Regions from separate parts of the Shewanella sp. 10N.261.52.F9 genome, predicted to be linked through region 1. Evidence: riboswitches for the same ligand, from Rfam matches in the RefSeq annotation. Region 1 holds a riboswitch; the other holds the start of a gene.
What was found. Region 1 has a riboswitch for cobalamin ahead of AB4298_RS00240 (TonB-dependent receptor domain-containing protein). Riboswitches for the same ligand answer to the same signal wherever they lie in the genome.
Positions count from the first base shown of each region.

Region 2: linked by a shared signal. The riboswitch ahead of AB4298_RS01215 (ABC transporter ATP-binding protein) and the one ahead of AB4298_RS00240 (TonB-dependent receptor domain-containing protein) in region 1 are both predicted to bind cobalamin.

Region 1 covers NZ_JBFRNX010000001.1:61,380-72,122, reverse strand. Annotated here, with positions in the region: gene AB4298_RS00290 (tetratricopeptide repeat-containing diguanylate cyclase) at 1-1,081, opposite strand, end outside; gene AB4298_RS00285 (hypothetical protein) at 1,269-1,544, opposite strand; gene AB4298_RS00280 (hypothetical protein) at 1,720-1,974, opposite strand; gene AB4298_RS00275 (SAM-dependent methyltransferase) at 2,159-2,980, opposite strand; gene AB4298_RS00270 (GNAT family N-acetyltransferase) at 3,043-3,615, opposite strand; gene AB4298_RS00265 (pepsin/retropepsin-like aspartic protease family protein) at 3,629-5,437, opposite strand; gene azu (azurin) at 5,665-6,120, opposite strand; gene AB4298_RS00255 (M56 family metallopeptidase) at 6,306-7,505, opposite strand; gene AB4298_RS00250 (BlaI/MecI/CopY family transcriptional regulator) at 7,502-7,879, opposite strand; gene AB4298_RS00245 (hypothetical protein) at 8,105-8,812, shown strand; cobalamin riboswitch at 9,134-9,336, shown strand; gene AB4298_RS00240 (TonB-dependent receptor domain-containing protein) at 9,453-10,743, shown strand, end outside.
Region 2 covers NZ_JBFRNX010000001.1:280,812-291,554, forward strand. Annotated here, with positions in the region: gene AB4298_RS01190 (cobyric acid synthase) at 1-513, opposite strand, end outside; gene cobU (bifunctional adenosylcobinamide kinase/adenosylcobinamide-phosphate guanylyltransferase) at 576-1,118, opposite strand; gene AB4298_RS01200 (adenosylcobinamide-GDP ribazoletransferase) at 1,115-1,894, opposite strand; gene cobT (nicotinate-nucleotide--dimethylbenzimidazole phosphoribosyltransferase) at 1,906-2,934, opposite strand; gene AB4298_RS01210 (FecCD family ABC transporter permease) at 2,972-4,027, opposite strand; gene AB4298_RS01215 (ABC transporter ATP-binding protein) at 4,020-4,877, opposite strand; cobalamin riboswitch at 4,987-5,139, opposite strand; gene AB4298_RS01220 (histidine phosphatase family protein) at 5,261-5,881, opposite strand; gene metH (methionine synthase) at 6,132-9,887, shown strand; gene AB4298_RS01230 (hypothetical protein) at 10,050-10,743, opposite strand, start outside.

The DNA.
Region 1 (10,743 bases):
TCAGCGCATCATACTCCGCCAGCAATTTTAAACGCTTTTGTGTGGTACGTGATTTATACACCATGCCAGCTAATAACAGTATCGACACAAATAGTAGCGAAATAAACAAGCGGTTATTTTCGGTTTCACTGCGGCTCAGTTTTTGCTCCAAGCGCAGTAAACGGTTTTGGTCATCTAAAAGCTTTATCTGGTTTTTTTGCTCAGTCGCCTGATGCTGCGCAAGCTGAAATGCTAAATGCTTGGTTTTAACTTCATCTAAATAGGCTTTATCGGCAGCGGCATACTCTTGATGATATGCCAAGGCTTGCTGGTGCTCACCACGAGATTCAGCAATTTGAAATAGGATGTTATAAGCGGTGACTGACGATTCAGAAGTACCAATATTTTTTGCGTGTGCAACAGCTTTGCTTGAGTGCTCTTCAGCAATATCTATTTGTTTAGATAGGTAATAGCTTTTAGCAAGTAAGGCATGATAAATCGCCAGAAAAGGCGCGTATTTTGTGGCTGCTAATGATTCAAGCTGCTTTTCTAGCGTGGCGATTGCTTGTAGTGGTTGGTTGTTATCTAAATGCAGTTCAGCTAAATAGCTATAAATGGCGCTTTCCATCACCACTTCGTTGCTCTGCTGGCATGCTTGCAGACCTTGGGCTATTTGCGGTGAGTCTTCACTGAGCTGCCCCAGTTTGAATTGGGATTCTAATTTTAAGTTGTGAGCGATGCAGAGGTTGCGGCCTTGTGGATTTTCACTTAATAGCCGTTTGGAGAACTTAAGTCCTAGTTCATATTGCCCTAGTTGGTTGTAGAAAATAGCTGCAATAGCAAACGTTCGTTCATGCAGGCTGCTATCTGCAATCGTAGGTAAGCTATTTAATGCGCTAGAGAGATGAGATAATCCATCAGGCCAATTTTTTGATATAGCATATGTATTCACTATCGAAAGAGTTGCTTTGAGCTTAATTTGCTCGCCGGCTTCAGAGTTCAAGAGCTGTTTATAAATCTTTAGAGCTTCGTTGAACTTGCCTTTGAAAGATAAGCTATATGCTCTTAAATATTTTAAATGGTATTTCTGCTGCTTAGACATAAGTTGCTCATGTCTGTTCAACTCCTCAATCACCTCAATAAACTTTAACGGATTCTGGCTTCTAACTTCATTTGCTGCGGTAAATAATCGTGAGAGTTCATCGTTTGGAATAGCCCAGCAATGGCTAACAAATAGATAGCTAACGAGACAAATAAATTTGCCTCGCTTTATTAAATTGCTAATTACATTAAGCATTCGCAATAAGCTTTATATCATCAGCATCTTCTGCTGGTGACTCTTCTGATTCATCTTGTTTAGGTTCATCTTCAGCAGGGAAGAAAATACATACCACGTCCGGGCATATATCTAATTGTTTTTTTAATTCAACCAGCTCACTTTTACGAAGATATTGCTTAGTGTTTTCATCTAAATTGCTTTCATTGATAGCAATTTGCTGTTGTTCAAAGCTTTGCAAGCTTGCATCTTGGCCCATGCGTTCCAGCAGTTGAATGATGTTTGACATACTATTTCCTTGTTGATGTCTTGTTGTAATTAACTTCTTGTTTATCTTGTTATGTCAGCTTGTCTATCACTGGTTATAACCCTCTTAAAACAGAGGGCTTGAGTGTTAGCTTCAGTATTTTTTAGGGCTGATGCTAGTGCAACTTTTAGCGATTTAGCAGGCTAGAATTTGCTGTTTACGCAACAATACTAAAGGGCGTCGATTCAGAGTCTGTATCGTCATCATCATCTTCTTCGTGGGCAAGCAAAATACAAACAACATCTGGGCAGACATCTAGCTCGCGCTTAAGGCTAATATCATCTTTGTTGATTAGCGCTTGTTTTAATGATTCAGTTAGTGCTGATTCGGCAATCGCTTGCTCAAAGTTAGTTTCTGTTTGCAGACTTGCATCTTGCCCCATACGTTCCAGCAGTTGAATGATGTTTGACATACTATTTCCTTGTTGATTGTCGTTTATGGTTTTCTATTTTTCTATTTCTTAGGGAGGATTTACCTGCTTAATCTAGGCTTATCCGTTAGCTTTTGTTAAATCTTCTTTTTATCCACTTTCTGCATTTACTTGATTCAGCTACTGCTTCATTTACTTGATTCAGCTACTGCTTCATTTACTTTATTCAACTATTTACTTCAGAAAGTGCGCCACTTTGTTGTGCTAGCAGCTGGGCTTCTACTTGCGCTAGGCGGTCTAATACTGCTTGATTGGGTTGCATCTTTTGGCTTGGCGGAATAACCAGTGTGGTGTGCATGTAAATATCGGCATCGGCTAGTTCTGCTAAGGTGAGGGTTTGCTTACGCACTGTGTCTATAGGCAGTACGGCGGCTTCATATAAAATCACTTGATGCTCAAGTGGGTAGTCTTTACTGAGAAGTTCAATCAGTACTTGGCGGTGCGCCGCCCCCGTAGCAAACTTAGTTAGGCTCTTATCACCAGCTAGGCCTATTTGCCACAGCACTAGATAACATGAGGGGTCAAAGCGGCGTTGGTAGAACATAAACTGACTGGCTTCAAACTGCTGGCAACCATATTGTCCGGGGTCGATGCCCAAATCGGCAATTAGGCAGTCTTCTGCTGATATGCCCGGCACCATGACAGCGTGAAAACCCTCAGCCTTGGCTATTTCGATTGATTTATGTGGTGCGTGGGCGAATACCCCTGGATGACCATAAAATGCACCGACGACTTTTTTGCCGGCGCGCACTTCGGTCATAATCGCATCGACCATTTCACGGTAGGTAATATGGCGAGATTTTCCGGGCTGATAAAAGCCTTGTAGCGAGCGCACGTCGGGGTGCATCTCTTGCAGCCAGAGTTCAACTATGCCGTTAGACATGCCAGAAAATACCACATCAGCCTGTTCAATATAGCTTTTTGCTAACGGGCAAATATGAGCCCCTAAAGTCATTCCTATTCCAACACAAGCTAAACTACCTGACATTTATTCTTCTCTATTATGTGTCTGATGAGTAGGCTATTAAATTAACAGTTATCAAAATGTTTTTAAACTGTTACTTGTTTTTCGGGCTCTGCGTAACAAAATATAATATCGCTTTTGGCCTTACTGAGTTCGTTTTCAATTTCAGGAAAAGTAAAGCCAAGCTTTTTTACAAATCTCTGGGTCGCCAGATTGGCTTTTGTGTAATGGGCGGTTATTTTTGTAAGGCTTAAATAGCTAAAGGCGTATTCCACTAGGGCTCCCATAGCTTCCTCAGGAAAGAGCTTGCCATTGGCTTTTGGCAAAAGCATGAAACCGATATCAGCTTCCATGTGATTGTACTTGTTCTTCCAAGTCAGCCCTTGAATACCAATAGCTTGTTGTGTGGAAGTTTCAATAATGGTCCAACTCATTAACTTGGGTTTATGGCTGCTTTGCAACTTTATTGCTCGCTCAAATGCAGTATTTGCCTGCTCAATACTTAATGGAGGGCTAATGTTGCGCATAACTTTTTCACAGCAATAGAGTCGTTGATACAAACTTCTATCGTGAATGTTGATTGGACGACAAGATAGACGTGATGTTTGAAAGCTATGGTTATTATTAATGGATACTAATTGGGTTTGTCTAGGAGACATCTTTTAATCCTAATTAACGCTGTTTAGCAAAGTGGATAACGCCGGTTTGATGGGCGGAGCGGTCGAAAATCACGTAGTGATCATTCATTAGCGGTAAACCAAGTAGCGACTGATTGGGCCACCCTGCAAGCTGTGACAATATCTTAAAACAGGCCTTGCCCTTGGCTGGAGTGTTGGTTTGCCAGTAGTGCTCGGGCTTTATGTGAATGCTGACTTTTTCTGGGCTATTTTGCTTGTTGTCACTGCTATGGTCACGACTACTTATACTGCTATGGCCACAGCTATTTTTATTGGTATTTTTACTGGTATTGCCACTGCTGCTATGAGTGTGTTGGCTATGGTGATTGCGTTCGCCGACAAAATGCAAGGTGAGCGTGGGCCATTCATCAAGGTTTAACTGGCTCATGTCGATACCTTGATACTGCATGGCGATATCGCTAAAGGGCTTTATCAGTGCTGCAAATTTGGGGTTTAGCGCGCTGAAGTGTTCCACCATGGCGTTGTATAAATGCTTGGTAAACACTATGCCTGACACTCCTGTGTCGATAATAGCGTTACTGCGACCACGTAGTTGTTTGTTCATGCCGATGGCTGAGAGTAGGGCGTGGTCATGGTTTGCTTGGCTTGCTAGATGCTCAGGGCTTTCTATTGGCTCAAGGCTTTCTGCAGGCTCAGGGCTTTCATTTAGCTCAAGGCTGTTATCTGGGTCAAGGCTGTCATCTCGCTTAATACTTTCGGTAGGCTCAAGGCTGTTCTCTATCTCCTCGGTGAGTAGGCTGTCGATTTCGGTTTGGTCGCCAACTTGGATAGAGATGAGGTTAACGTTGTAATACTTGTCTTCTACCACAGAGATAGTGGTGAACTCGCCTTGATAAAGCTCAATATGTTCTTCGCCGCCACCAATAATTAACCAGCCCTGATTGAGCGGGTCTTGGTTTAACTGTGCGAAGTGCGCTTGTTGTGCTGTCTTATCTGTTTTTTCAGCTTTATCGGCACTCTTTATTGCACTAAAGGTGGCTGCGCTAATATCGGTAGAAAAGTGTACGCTTGAGCGGCGGCTGTAAAAAGCAAACTTATTGGCGGTTAAGCCATGCTGGGTGAGCTCAGTAAAGTAGGGAATAATATCTTGAGTGGGCTGCTGTTTTAAAAAGGCTTTAAACTGACGTAAATCGTGGCTGGTAAAGCGATTATCGCAATCTTGCTCAGAGTGAGCCGCCTTGTTTTCGACTTGGTTTTCTATTTGGTTTGCATTTAAATGGGCGTGATAATCATTACTGCAAATACTAATTTCATCGTCAAATGGCCAAGGGTAGGTGAGCGCTGGTTTGATATTGTATTTGTCAAAATAGTCTTTGAGATTGTAGCTTTTGTTTAGCTGATGGTAAGCAAGACCGAGTATGCCGTCGGCGTGTAAAAATGTGCCCTCTTGTTTAATCGACGACACTATCGCCACCGGACAATCGTTAAGTACTATGGGCGCGTGGGCATCAGGATTTGGCTCTAACTGATAACCGTCGCTTAGGTTGAAATCGATATCTTCTTCTCTGAGTCCGACTCGGGTATGCACTACAGGGCCGTCCCAGCCGCCCGCACCATACAAGACTTCTTGAGCAAAGCTGGTGGCCACTAAGCTAGTGTCTTGCTCGTCGTCATAATCACTGTCGCTCACCACTAAGGTGCTACTGCCCGTATCAATAATCAGATTTGCTGGGGTTTTATTGGCGCCAAATCTAAGCTGGGCGCAGTAGCCGCCCATTGCATAAACATTGGTTATCGGTACTTTTAAAGTGCGTGGAGTGATTAATGGTGTGTTATCTGACATTGATTGCGCCTGATTGTTATTGTTCTTAAAGCTTGCAAGCTAACGAGATAAAGCTGCTTTGATAGCGAAAATCACAATAGCAGAAATTGTTTTGCAGGTTAATTAATTGTTAATTCGTGTGTGATTTTACTAAAGCGTGCTGCTTAAGTTGAGGTAGGTTTTGCAGTTAAATGCTTGAGCGAGGTGCAAATCAAGTTGGGGGAGTATATTTGCACCTCGTTGGTTAACTATGAGGCAATGACAAACTGGCCTTGCATAATGGCCCAGTGACCTGGGAATGAACAAAAGAAGCTGTACTGTTTTGCAGGATCGAGATCAGCGGTGCTAAAGGTAATGCTAGTGCTTTCACCGCCACCAATAATATCGGTATGAGCAAGCACTCTAGGATCATCAGCTTTGACGTAGCTGTTTGCTGCGCCAGCTGCCATGCCTTCGTTAGCAACAGCTGACATATTAGCGGTTTCAGTTAGTACCCAGTTATGGCCCATGGCCGTTTTTGGTAGGGTGCCTGCGTGGTGTAAATTAAGCGTCACTTCGGTGCAACCTACTGGAAGGGTGAGCTCTTTCTTATCAAACTGCATAGCATCGGTTGCATTGATATCGAGTTGGCAGGTGTTGGCGCTAGCAAAGGCTGAAAAACTTAGCATGAATGTTGCTGCAACAAACTTGATTAGGGTAGGCATAGTTAAATTCTCATATAGTTAATGACGCTAGCATCCTAATGTAAAAAGCATTAAATGAGAATGATAATCAATTGTAAATGTTTTCTAAAGATAGTGATTAGAGCGCTAAACTATTTATCATTAAACAGAGGGCGCGCATTTTTGTGAGTGGGCTTAGAGGCTAAACCCACTCATCAACTTTGCTGTTATTTAGCGTTAACCTTGATGCGCTCAACATCGGTGGTAGGGGTTTCAACTTCAAAATCGAGTTGTACTTTTGAACCTTGCACACCGTTAGGCGAACTCTGGTATTGCCATTGCTTTAGTGCAGTAATCGCCACTGCATCAAACACTTTCTCTGGTGATGATTTAATTACGCTAACATTGGTTACTGCGCCACTTGGGGTAATATCGAACTGCAGTTGCACAAAACCATTTTGGTTAGCCTTTGCTGCTTCAATGGGATATTTAGGCTCAATGCGCATGGTTGGATACACCACTGATTGTTTATCGACTCCGCCAGCTTGAACTTGTTGATTTAACATTAGGCCGCAAAGCCCTAAAACCATGATTAATCCTATAACTGCAATGCTGCTTTGGCCTTTTTGCTGGGTTTTCATTTGCATAATACGTTCCTTGAGTATGTTTTTATTTCCGTAGTGAGTGTGTAGCAAGCCGTGCTGGGCCTGCTGTGAATAAGCCAACAGCACTTGGCTATAACTGATTTTTTGTTGCTTGCTGAGTGACTGGGTCACATGGGCATCGCAGGCTAGCTCTTGATCATCGCGAAAGCGACGGTATGCAAGCCAGCAAATGGGATTAAACCAAAACAGACATAACACGCCATACGCCAATAAATTGCACTGTAGATCGCCACGCTGGTGGTGATATTGCTCGTGATTGATAATGGCTTGCTGTTCTTGTGCATTAAGTTGGTTGAAGTTAACTGGCAAGATGATTTTTGGGTTCACAATGCCTATAAGCATCGGCGATTGCACTTTGGGGTGAACGTAAGTCGCTAGGCGTGAAAATGGGCTGCTTACTTTTGTCGCGCTGCGTGCAAGGGCCTTGATTGATATAAGCTGCAGCGTAAGCAGAATAAGCATGATAGAAATTCCGCCAAGCCATATGTAGCTGGCAAATAGCCCATAGTTTGTTGTATTTTTAGCTTGAATTATTTTACTTGCCAAAACGCTGTAATGAGCGATTTGCTGAGACTGAACTGCTGCAAATAAGTTTGGCATGGCAGCAACTATTGTTGAGCTAAGTAACAGAATAGGGACTGCGAGCCAAAGATGATAAGTCTGGTGTGAGCCTAAGTATTTTTGTAGTGGCTTGTGGCAAATCAGTAAGCCTACGCAAATTAGGCTTAGCAGTATGGTTTGTTGCACCATCCATAGCATCATGACTTGTTTTCCTTTTGCCATGTATCAATCAACTGTTGCAGTTCAGCAACATCTTCCGCGTTAAGTTTGTTTTGCTTAGCAAAGCCTACAACGAGTGGGGCAATGCGGCCTGAGAATAAACGCTCAATAAAGGATTCAGTTTCTTTTAGCTGGTATTCGCTTTGATCAATTAGTGGCGAGTACAGGTAAGAGCGGCCTTGTTTTTCAAAACCAATGGCTTGCTTTTTGACTAATCGATTTAGCAAGGTTTTTACGGTTTTCTCATGCCATTCATGGCTGCGGGATAACTCATTAATGACTTCGCTGGCGCTTTTTGGGGATGACTGCCATAAAATATTAAGCACTGTTAGTTCTGCATTACTGATCTCTTTCATTTTGGGTCTCTTGCTAATAAATTTTCGATTACACTTGTAATGTATATTTAAGATTACAAATGTAATCAATTTGTGCAAGTTATTTTTGAGTGAAAATTAATCATTATTATTGGTTTGAATATAAGGTGTTGTTAATTAAACTGGTTTTGTATATTCAACTTTTGGGAAGGACATAAATCGATATTTCGGTTTTACTTTGTGTCTAGCCTAGATAGAATGTGCAGTATGAAAAAACGCCTCGACAAGGATTGTAAAGGTATGCGCCCATCTTCATTTCATTTTGTATTTACTTTTATCAGTAGTCTGCTTTTTGCGGTTTCTCCTCTGAGTTTTGCTGATGACTCCAGCAAAGATAGTGCTAAAAAATCCCTCCCTAAAAGCTCAGCCAATAAACAACTACAGCAATTGGTTATTTTTGGGCAAACTTTTAATTTTAATTTGCCTGTGGATTGGAAGCTGGCTTATTCAGAGCAACAGGAAACCATGTATTCAGCAGAGTTTGTACCTATGGGGCAAGAGCTGCAAACTTGGTCGTCTATGGTGTGCGTACAAGGCTTTAAGGGCGTTGCTGAAGATATTGAACCACAAGAATTTTTAGAAACCATGGCTAACGTTTACCTTGAAAGTTGCCAAGGTGAAATGGTGTTTGAAGACTTACCTAGTGAGCCGCTAGGTGGGCATGAAACTGCTAGTGCAATTATAGGTTGCACTCAAATGCCTAATACGCATATTAAGTCGATTAAAGGTGTGGCCTATTCCTCTGCTACTAGCTTAGGTGAAATAGGTCATTACACTGTGGTGAAAGGCAAAGCGGACTTATATTTAATCCATAAGTCGATACGCGGTAACACCTTTAATAAAGTAAACCCACCAGTGAAAGCGCATAATTATCAAGAGTTCCTATCCAGTATTATGCCGTTGAGCTTACATTAGTCATCAGTCAAATAGCGGTTTGAGCTGTTTACTAGCTGATTTTTAAAGTAATTGTTCTAACTTATAACTAATGGTTGTGTTATTCCTGCCTCTATCTCCGTGTTTTATCTGTGCTTAGGTTAGACATTTAACCGTATAGACGTCTATAATGCGCGCACTCTCAATGGTGATGCTTTTTTACTCTTGGGTGATTGCAATACATGCTATTGAATAAATGGCGCTTCAAATGATGTCATCTACAATGAAAAGTTTATTGGTTTAAGCTTTTATTACTTAGTTATTGATAAAAATAGCGCATAAAAAACAGCTCATAAAAAGAGTATTTTAGTCAACTTTATTGGTGCCCAAGTTACTGCTGTAACTGAGGATAATCGGGAAGTCAGTTAAATTCTGACACTGCCCCCGCAACGGTGAATGGTGAGAGACAAGTGCGCCTTAATGGAAAGGCGTTTAAAGCTTGTACTCGGGTATTACACGTAATACAGAACCTAAGTCCGGAGACCGGCCAGCAAAGTGATTTCGATGATTTCGGCGGGCAGATCTCGAGATGCGGCAGATTGACGGTTAGGCATAAAGTTAACTTTTGCCCCGGTTCTCCGTGACGTTTTTGCCCCGTTTTCCTTTTAGGAGTCAAAGGTAAATGGGAACACAACCATCAAAAATCGCACTGCTAGTTAGCAGTCTTTTAAGCTTATCTGCATTTTCGGCAACGGCTGAAGAAGGCACTACCGCTACAGTAAACGTTGACGAAACCATTACGGTTACTGGTTCACGTTTTGACAGAACTGCTGATCAGCAGTTAACCGTTATCAATACCATTGAGCGTGAAGAAATCGCACGTCTTAACCCTAAGTCGGTTGCCGATGTACTAGAAACATTGCCGGGTGTGAGCATTTCACGCAATGGTGGTGCAGGCCAAGCTACGTCAGTTAGTGTTCGTGGTAGTAATTCCAATCATGTTCTAGTGCTTGTTGACGGTGTTAAGGTTGGCTCTGCCACTTTAGGTACTGTTAGCTTTAACACGCTATCGCCTGAAAACATCGAACGAATCGAAGTTCTAAAAGGCCCACGTGCATCAGTTTGGGGGAGCGATGCGATTGGCGGTGTGATCCAAATCTTTACGCGTCAACTAAAAGGCGGTGAATGGTTTGCAGGTGCTGAGTACGGTAGCAACGATTACATTCGTGGTTCATTTGGTACTGGCATGAGCCATGGTAACGGCAGCACAACCCTTGCAGTTAACCATGAACAGTCTGACGGCTATGATGTTTATAATGGTGCACCTGTTGAAAATGACGACGACGGTTATAAGCGCAATGCCTTGTCGTTAAAAGGGTCTCAGCAAATTAATCAAAACTGGCAAGCACTTTGGAACGGCCAGTATGATAAAGGTAATACTCAGTACGATGATATTTATGCATCGGGCTCTGCTGATGAATCAGATTATGAGAACTATCTATGGAACCTCGCGGCTCAATACAGCAATGATAAATTTACCAGCAAACTGGCGTTAAGCCAGTCTCGTGATGCGAATGAAAACTTCCGAGGCGACGATATCAGTGTGCCGGTTTCAGAGTTTGAAACCAAGCGCGATCAAGTTAACTGGAGTAACCAATATTTAGCCGCTAATGACTTAACATTTACAGGTGGTATTGATTGGTCAAATGAGACGGTAAAAGGTGATTATGCTCAAGATGAGCGTGATCTTTTCGGTGCTTATTTACTTGCGCAAAAGCAATGGAGCCAACTGCTTGCTGAAGTTGCTGTACGTTATGATGACGTAGAGAATATCGATAGTGAAGTGTCTTACAATGCGAGTCTTGCTTATCAGTTTAACGACCAATGGCGTTTAGCTGCATCAACGGGTACAGCGTTTAAGGCTCCAACTTTTAACGATTTATACTGGCCTGATTCTGGTAACCCAGATTTAA
Region 2 (10,743 bases), 220 kb from region 1:
CACGCCACCTTTGTCGATATCAGCAATGATGATAACTGGGCAATCAACTTCTTCGGCAAAGCCCATATTGGCAATATCGCCTTCACGCAGATTAATTTCAGCAGGGCTACCAGCACCTTCAACCATTAGCATGTCGTAATCAGTAACCAATCGGTTATACGACTGTTTTACTGCCGCCATAGCTTTAACCCGATAACCATTGGCGTTTTTACCAAAGTAATCTTCCGCTTCCATCTTCATCAAAGCTTTGCCGTGCACGATGACTTGCGAGCCAGTGTCTGAGCTAGGTTTTAATAGAATTGGATTAAAGTCGATTTGTGGTTCTAGCTTACAAGCAACTGCTTGCAAGGCCTGTGCACGCCCAATCTCGCCACCATCTATTGTTACCGCGCTATTGAGCGCCATATTTTGTGGCTTAAACGGCGCAACGTTGACGCCTTGCCTAACAAACATGCGGCATAGACCTGCAACTAAGGTGCTTTTACCTGCATCGGAAGTGGTGCCTTGTACCATGAGCACTTTGCATTCTGGTTTGGCTTTATTGTTATCTGTTACTGCCACTTTTACTGTCACTCCTAACCTTTTAAATGCTGGGGTAAACCTGCTGTCACTAAGGTGACTTTATCTGCAATTGCCGCAATATCTTGGTGTAACCAACCAGCTTCATCCACAAATCGACGGCTTAGCTCCCCCATGGGTACAATGCCACAACCGACCTCATTACTAACTAATATAACCTCACCTGGCACACAGCTTAATGTCTTTAAAAGACGAGTTTTAACCTGCTCCCAATCATCCATGGATTGCATTAGATGGTTGGTCAACCAAAGCGTTAAACAGTCCACTAAAATCACGCTGTTAGTTGTAGAATACGTCTCTAATGCCTTAGTTAATTCCAGAGGGCACTCTATGGTTTGCCAAGCAATACCATCTATTTCTCGTTGGGACTGATGATGTTGAATACGCTCATGCATCTCTGCATCTAATGCCTGAGCGGTAGCAAAATAAAAACAGTTTTTAGCCAAATCGGCTTCTGCACCATTAACGCATTGCAACACTTGTGACTCTGCAAAACGGCTTTTGCCGCTGCGAGCACCACCTAAGACTAAGTGGATCACCAACTAACTCCTAAAATAAGCAATAACAGATAACAAGCTAACTCAGCCACTTGCTGTGCAGCCCCTAGGGTGTCACCGGTATAACCGCCAAGCTGCTTTCTAAACAGCTTTACTAAACAAAAGCGCACCATACAAAGCCCTAGCACTAACATAAGTGCTGGTATCGCGCCCACTATGAGCAACACTAATACGCCTGAAGCTAATAAAATCGATAGTTCATTAATCCCTTGGTGCTGGGCTAACGGCTTACTTTTACTGGTATCGGTATCGCTGACATATTGCTCTGAAAATATAAAACTGGCCGCTAAAACTCGGCTTAAACAGTGACCAACGATTAATGCGAGGCTGACATTATTGGGGTTAAACAGCGCTATCTCGGTCAGTAACTGCCATTTTAAAAATAAGGCTAGCACCAGTGCCAGTGCGCCATAACTGCCAAGGCGAGAGTCTTTCATAATGCTTAGCTTGGCTTCGACCGTCCAGCCACCACCGAGTCCATCAGCCGTATCGGCAAGACCATCTTCATGAAAGCCACCAGTAACTAATACGCTGGTGATCATGGCAAATACAATCGCTATGGACGGCGACACCCAATACAGCATTAAGCTATATACCAGCGCACTTATGCTGCCCACTAGCAAGCCTACTAAGCCAAAATAACGACTGGCCTTATTGAGCTTATCAGCATCAACCTCTATCCATTTAGGCATAGGTATACGGGTAAAAAATCCCATCGCAATAAAAAATAGGTTGAACTGTTTTTGCCACTGACTCATGTGTAGCGCCCTTAGATTTCTATGCCAGCATCTTCAAAGCTTGCCATTTCATTATAGAAATTTACGGCAGCCTGAATAAGTGGCAAGGCCAATGCAGCCCCAGTGCCCTCACCTAGCTTCATGCCAAGTTTTAACAAAGGGTTGGCTTGCAAATATTCCAACATCAGAAAATGACCTTTCTCACCTGATTGGTGAGCAAAAATCATATAATCACGCACATTCGAGTTAATCTTAACTGCTGCCAACGCCGCTGCTGAAGCAATGAATCCATCTACCACAATTAACATATTGCGCTCGGCCGCAGCCAACATAGCGCCCGTCATCTGCACGATTTCAAATCCTCCCACACAAGCAAGTACCTGCATAGGGTCGTCTAGCTCGCAGTGGTGTAGTAATAGCGCTTGCTCCACTAGCATTAATTTGCGCTTAAAGGTTGTGGCATCAATCCCAGTGCCACGGCCAACACAATCTTCAGCTTTTATGCCAGTTAACGCTGACATCATTACTGCTGCAGATGAAGTATTACCGATACCCATCTCGCCTAATGCTATCAAGTTACAACCATTTTGGTGATGCAACTCAACTCTAGCGGTCGCCATTTCAAAACCTTGCTTGACTGCGCCTAGCGTCATAGCAGCGCGCTTATGAATTGGCCCAGTGCCAGAACCTAAACGTTGGTTTATCACACCTTCAACATTTTCAATTGGCTTTAAAATACCGCAATCAATGACTTCTAGATCAAAGCCAACTTGGCGAGTAAACACATTGATCGCAGCACCGCCCTGCATAAAGTTAACCACCATCTGAGTGGTTACTTCACTTGGTGCAATCGATACGCCTGAATCGGCAATACCGTGGTCAGCAGCAAACACCATCATTTTAGGATTAATGATTTTCGGCTTATCTTTACCCAACACTCGGGCAATTTGCAGCGCTAGCGTTTCTAAATCGCCTAGTGCGCCTAACGGCTTAGTTTTGGTATCTATCTTGTGCAAAATTGCGCTATCAAATTCAGTATTAACCGGTTTAATATCAAACATCTTTAATCCCTTGAGCACTCAACTGGGGTATTCATCGCTATATACGCTTAGCGCTGCGACTACCTAAAATAAATAAAAAGAAGATACTGCCCATCACTGAGGTAATTATCCCCACAGGCAGTTCTTGATAACTCAATAATGTCCGCGCTAACACATCCACCCAGACCATAAATAATCCGCCCACCAGCGCCGTTAATAGCAGTGGATAACGCCCAGGAAATAATAGACGCACAGTGTGCGGCACCATCAATCCGATAAAGCCTATACCGCCACAATTCGCGACCAAAATAGCTGTGATAAGTGAGCAAAGGAGTAGCATAGATAAACGCAAAGCACCGACGTTAATACCCAAAGTGTGGGCGGTTTCATCCCCTGCACGCATCGCCACTATTTGGCGTTTGTACAATAAAATGATTAATGTACAAATAAACACAACGCTGGCGGGTAACCACAAACCTTGCCAACTGGCTTTAGCGAAGCTACCTAAAGTCCAAAACAATACCGACGCCGCAGCTTGTGGACTTGAGAAATACAACATCAAGCTGGCCATAGCACCAAACATAAACGAAATCGCCACCCCAGATAAGAGCATACGCTCAACCTGAGTCGATAGATTTTGCCCACATAAAGCCAACACCATAACAACCGATAGACTGGCACCAACAAAGGCACCTAGGGGTAAACTCAACCATAGAATACTTTGACTAAATAGGGTTAGTGCGACCACAGCGCCAAAGGATGCGCCTGATGAAATACCGAATAGGTATGGGTCGGCTAACGGGTTTCGAGTGACTGTTTGTAGCACACTACCGGCGATAGATAAGCCTGCACCCGCGATAAAGGCAAGCAATACCCGTGGTAGCCGAAGCTCCCAAACAATTCGCTCTCGTACTCCTAGCGACTCGCCGACATTTAATAATTTATGGCTAATAACGCTAACTACATCGGCAACACTGATGCTAGCTGCGCCAAAACTTGTCGCCGCAAATGGCGTCAATAAGGTAAGTAAGACGAGTACACCAAACAATAAATATTCAATTGGGCGTCGCGGCAAGGTTAAACCATTAACCAGCCCAATAGCGGAATTACTCACCCTCGCCTCCTTGAACTTTATTGGCTAAATCAGTTGCAGACTCATAACCGTAGAAGTAACTAATCAGCGGATTACCATGTTGTGGATGTGGCCTAATTTCACAGCACACGTCAAATACCTCGGCAATACGCTGCTCTGTCAACACTGTTTTTGGCGAGCCTTTAGCCACACAGTAACCTCCATCAAGTAGTAGGAGTTCATCACATAAAGCGCTGGCAAGATTTAGATCATGAATCGACGTAATTACCGTAATATTGAGGGTACGTAGTAACTCCAAAGTTTGAATTTGGTAGCGAATATCTAAGTGGTTAGTTGGCTCATCAAGAATGAGTAGTTTAGGTCGCTGCACTATCGCGCGGGCAATCAATGCTCGCTGCTTTTCACCGCCAGACAGGCTTTCATAAGCTTGATTCGCTTTATCTTGCAATCCCACCTTAATTAGTGCGTTAGCAACCTCTTGTCGGTCCTGCTTGCTGGTAAAATCAAAAGCATTTTTGTGGGGGGTTAAACCTAACGCAATAAGTTGCGAACAGGTCATATCAAAATGGTGCGGCGTATCTTGCAGTACAACCGCTATTTGTTGGGCAAACTGCTTAGCGGAAAGTACACCAATATCTTGGCCAAATAGCTCAATATTGCCTAAAGTTGGTTTAATAAAACGATATAAACAACGCAGCAAGCTAGACTTACCCGCGCCATTGGGGCCAATAATGCCCAGCATTTTACCTTCAGTAAGGCTGAAATTTATCGTCGACAAAATGTGTTTGTCGTTAAGTTGCCAACTTAAATCTGTAACTGACAGGACCATTTTAGGCTGCAGCTCTGCATCTGATTCAGCCATGAGCGGCATGCAACCAAGCAACACGTATCATTTTATTATCTCCCTCGAGTCGCCCGCTCGAGTATATGTACCGCCAATAGGCCGCACTTTTGAGCTATCAATACCGATTTTGATAAACCCTATTCGATTAAATTAGGCAGGTATCTGACTTGAAAGCTACGTTAGAACAAAGCTTTCATACAGTTGCGGGTACAGTCCGGACTAAGCCACTGCGATGCAGCTGCTTCCGGTTCCCTTTATGCTATTAAGCACCTAACTTTATTTGTTATTAACGGCAAAAATTCTTAGCATTAATAATATTAATGTCGCAGTTTACCATCATACGTCTACAGCGAATACCAATCAGTATGAGAAGTTGTTCAACACAGAAGTAAGCCATCAATTCGCTTTATTTACGCCCAGTTTAAACTCAAATGCGGTGTATCGCCGTCGTGTAGTATGTCTATTTGTACCTTAGCAGCATAAGGTAGTTTTAATGACGTATAAAAGCCTGCGCAGCGCGATACACCAAGCACTTTACTCATTAAATAGCGGATAACGCCACCATGAGTGACCAGTAATATCTGTTTACCTTGATGCTGCTCAATCATATCTTGCCAAGCTAGCTCAATACGCGTTTCAAAGTCTTGCATCAACTCGCCATTTGGCGGCGCAGCAAGCCAAGGGTTAGCCCAGTAGCTATCTAACGCGGCTGCATCTGACTGATACAACGCATCAAAGGTTTTTCCATCCCAGTCGCCAAAGTTCAGCTCTTTAAAGCCATCGTCTACAAATAAAGGTAACTGATGCGATGTAGCGAATGCTTTAGCGGGACCTGAGCAGCGAATAAGCGAAGAACTAATAATCACATCGGGTGCGGATGTTGAGGCATTTTTCGACTCAAACACAGCGGCAAGTGCTACTTTCATCTGCAATTCGCCCTGCTTACTCAAGCCTACATCCACTTGACCGCGCAAAATATTACCACCTTCACATTGGCCATGCCTTAGGAGGATAACGTTAGTGTTTTGCATCGCTTAAGCCTATCATTATTATTTATCAACAACTTACATAATTTTATTGGTTTTTAATGCTGAAAAAGTATCATGCTTTTAGCACTTGCACTTTTGAGTAAGCCTCACGTATTATGGACGTCTATACGTATAAATGTCCAAACAAAAAATGTAAGTCTGAAAGCGACTCGCAACTTAAAGAAAAATGACCGGCATTTTATACGAGCATAAATTACCAGAATAATCATTTGCGAATTGGTAGGAATTATCTATGGCAACCTGTACCCCAACACATGCCTTGAGCGCAGTAGCACACACTCAAGACACTGCCGAAAAGGTTTTAGCAGTACTTACCCAAAAGCTTCAAGATGGGATCCTTATTCTCGATGGTGCGATGGGCACCATGATCCAAGATCGCAAATTTGAAGAAGCTGATTTTCGTGGCTTGCAGTTCAAAGATTGGCATTGCGATGTAAAGGGCAACAACGATATGTTGGTGCTGACGCAACCAGAGGCGATTAAGCAGATCCATAAAGATTATCTGCTCGCGGGCTCAGACATTATTGAGACCAACACCTTTAACGCTACGCGTATCGCCATGGCCGATTACGACATGCAGGCGCACTCAGCAGCAATTAACTTAGCCGGTGCGCGTCTTGCCCGAGAAGCCGCTAATGAAGTTGAAACTGAAACCGGTCGCCAATGTTATGTAGCAGGTGTACTTGGTCCAACCAACCGTACCTGCTCAATTAGCCCAGATGTTAATGATCCTGGTTATCGTAACGTTAGCTTTGATGAACTTGTTGAAGCCTACATTGAATCGATTAATGCGCTGATAGCTGGCGGCGCAGATTTGATTATGGTTGAAACGATTTTTGATACCCTTAATGCTAAAGCGGCACTATTTGCCATAGAAACCGTATTTGATCAGCAAGGTTTCCGTCTGCCGATTATGATCTCAGGCACCATTACCGATGCCTCTGGCCGCACCCTTACCGGCCAAACGACGGAAGCTTTCTATAATTCTTTGCGCCACGTTAAGCCTTTATCTATCGGCCTTAACTGTGCATTAGGGCCAACCGAGCTGCGCCCTTATGTTGAAGAGCTATCTAAGATTTCTGAATGTTATGTCTCTGCACACCCTAACGCTGGCCTGCCTAACGAATTTGGTGGCTACGATGAAACGCCAGAGCAGATGGCTGAAGTCATTCAAGAGTGGGCCGAAGAAGGCTTTTTAAACATTATTGGTGGCTGCTGTGGTACTACGCCTGATCACATCCGCGTTATTCGTGAAGCGGTTATTCAGCACCCTGCCCGAGTACTACCAAACATTCCAGTTGCTTGCCGTTTATCAGGGCTTGAGCCGCTAACCATTGATGCCAACTCGCTATTTTTAAACGTCGGTGAACGTACCAACGTCACCGGTTCAGCTAAGTTTTTGCGCCTGATTAAAACTGGCGAATATGAAGAAGCGTTGTCAGTTGCCCGTGAGCAAGTTGAGAGCGGCGCGCAGATCATCGATATCAACATGGATGAAGGCATGCTCGATGGCGCTGAAACCATGCACAAGTTCCTTAATCTAATCGCCTCAGAGCCTGATATCTCTCGCGTACCAATTATGATCGACTCCTCTAAATGGGAGGTGATTGAAGCAGGCCTTAAGTGTATTCAGGGTAAGGGCATCGTTAACTCGATTTCGCTTAAAGAAGGCGAAGAGAAGTTTATTGAACAAGCGACCTTAGTAAAACGCTATGGCGCCGCTGCCATTGTGATGGCATTCGATGAAGTCGGCCAAGCTGATACTAAAGCGCGTAAAGTCGAGATCTGTACCCGCGCTTATAATGTATTGGTTGATAAAGTCGGCTTCCCGCCAGAAGACATCATTTTCGATCCGAATATTTTTGCCATTGCCACTGGTATTGAAGAGCACGATAACTACGCCGTGGATTTTATTGAAGCCACCGCAGAGATAAAACGCACTTTGCCACACGCGATGATCTCAGGCGGCGTATCAAACGTGTCATTCTCGTTCCGTGGTAACAACCCTGTACGTGAAGCTATCCACGCCGTATTCCTGTATCACGCCATTCAAGCTGGCATGGACATGGGTATTGTTAACGCAGGTCAGCTGGCCATTTATGACGATATCGACCCAGAGCTAAAAGAGCGCGTTGAAGCCATTGTGCAAAACTTACCGTGCACTGTGGCCGATACCAACAACACCGAACTGCTATTAGAAGTTGCCGAAAAATTCCGTGGTGATGGCAGTCAAACCATCAAGAAAGAAGATTTAGAATGGCGCACTAAGCCGGTTAATGAGCGCTTAGCCCATGCGTTAGTAAAAGGTATTACCGACTATATCGATGCAGATACCGAAGAAGCGCGTCAACAGGCAACACGCCCACTGGATGTGATTGAAGGGCCGTTAATGGACGGCATGAACATCGTTGGTGACCTATTTGGCTCAGGAAAAATGTTCCTGCCACAAGTAGTCAAGTCTGCCCGAGTGATGAAAAAAGCCGTAGCTTACTTAAACCCATACATTGAGCTAGAAAAAGTCGCAGGTCAGTCAAACGGTAAGATCTTAATGGTCACCGTAAAAGGCGATGTGCACGATATTGGTAAAAACATTGTTGGCGTAGTACTGGCTTGTAACGGCTATGAAGTGATCGACTTAGGCGTAATGGTACCGGTTGAGAAAATCATCGAAGTGGCGATTGCTGAAAACGTCGATATTATCGGTATGTCAGGACTCATTACCCCAAGCCTTGATGAAATGGTGCATAACGTTAAGAGTTTCCATAAAGCAGGCTTAACTATTCCATCAATTATTGGCGGCGCTACCTGCTCGAAAATCCATACCGCAGTCAAGATTGCCCCACACTCACCTGAGGGCGCTATTTACATTGCCGACGCCTCGCGCGCCGTGCCTATGGTTTCAAAACTCATCAATAACGACACTCGCCAAGCGACTATCGATGAAGCCTATGCAGAGTATGATGTCATGCGCGAAAAGCGCTTATCACAAGCTAAGCGCAAAGAGATCACCAGCATAGAAGCCGCGCGTGAAAACCGCTGCCAACACGACTGGCAAAACTACAGCCCATTTGTGCCCAATCAACTGGGTCGCCAAGTGTTTGATGACTATCCGCTAGAAGATTTAGTTGAGCGCATAGACTGGACGCCATTTTTTAGAAGCTGGGAGCTGCATGGACATTTCCCGCGCATTTTAGATGATGAAGTCGTAGGTGAAGAAGCACGTAAGCTGTTTAGCGACGGCAAAGCTATGCTAGACAAAATCATCAGTGAAAAATGGCTCACCGCGAAAGCGGTTATTGGCTTATTCCCAGCCAACACCGTTAACCACGACGATATTGAGCTGTACACCGATGAAAGTCGTAGCGAGCTTGAACTGACGACTCATCACCTACGGATGCAGATTGAACGTGTTGGTAATGACAACTTCTGTTTAGCTGACTTTGTCGCGCCAAAAGACAGTGGCGTGGCCGATTACATGGGCGGCTTTGCCGTCACGGCAGGCCATGGTATTGATGAGCACGTGGCACGCTTTGAAGCTGACCATGATGACTACAGCGCCATTATGCTTAAATGCTTGGCTGACCGCTTAGCCGAAGCCTTTGCCGAGCGGATGCATGAACGCGTACGTAAAGAGTTTTGGGGTTACGCAGCCGATGAAGTACTCGATAACGAAGCGCTTATTCGCGAAAAGTACAAAGGTATTCGCCCAGCTCCTGGTTACCCAGCATGCCCTGATCACACTGAAAAAGGCCTGCTGTGGGACTTATTAAAGCCAGATGAAACCATTGGCCTTAATATCACCGAAAGCTACGCTATGTTCCCAACCGCAGCGGTTTCTGGTTGGTATTTTGCTCACCCTAAGTCGCGTTATTTTGGCGTAACTAACATTGGCCGTGATCAAGTGGAAGATTATGCCGCCCGTAAAGGCATGAGCATAGAGGAAACCGAGCGCTGGTTAATGCCGGTGTTGGACTATGATCCAGAGTAATAGAATGCTGAGTAAAAAAGTATAAATAAAGCCCCTGAATAAGGGGCTAAATAGAGCAGCAGCTTGGTTTGCAGGGCAGCTTTTCAGTTCAGTAAACTTAGCCTAAGCTCAAAAGCTAATCTCAACAGTCCAAGCTAAACTCAAAAGACTAGATTCGCAGCCCTAGCCCACATTAGTCATACAAGGCTTTATCACTCCCGAGGCATTATCATTATTAAGTAGTAACGCCTTATACTGATTAATATTTCGTTCAAGTTGCTGCATTAAGCCTTCAGCGCCTTTAGCTGCGGTGCTTTCATACACCAAAGGCACCATAGTCAGGTTATGCGCCTGCGCCTGAGCATCGACAAACTGCAGCTGCGACCAAAATAAATTAGAGATAAGATGAAACAAACAACTGCTGATCCCAAGGTGTCGCATCTCCGGAACCACATAAGCGTAAAGTAAATAACAACATACGCCCACATGCCTATCATCACAGGCATTATCATCTGCATACCAAGAATCAAGCAAACCCACATTAAAGGTGACAAAGGCGATTGGGGTTTGTTGCTGTTCTTCTAAAAAAGCCACCAGCTGATAATGCCTTTGATGTCGACTTTGCGATATACGGCTAACTGGAACAAGGCTCTTAAATATTTGATGACTGATAAATTCGTCATCTTGGCTTTTATTGCAAAAATGCCGCTGAAGATCTGCAGCAGTGGTATGGGCAGGTGCATCATAAATACTCACACAAGGAATATGTGATAATTCATCCAACTTAACGGACGCAGGAGCCTGCAGACGTAGGTCTTTTTCAGCTAAGGTTTTGATAAAGCCGCCCTGCAATTGAAATTGGCTAAAATCATCCAGC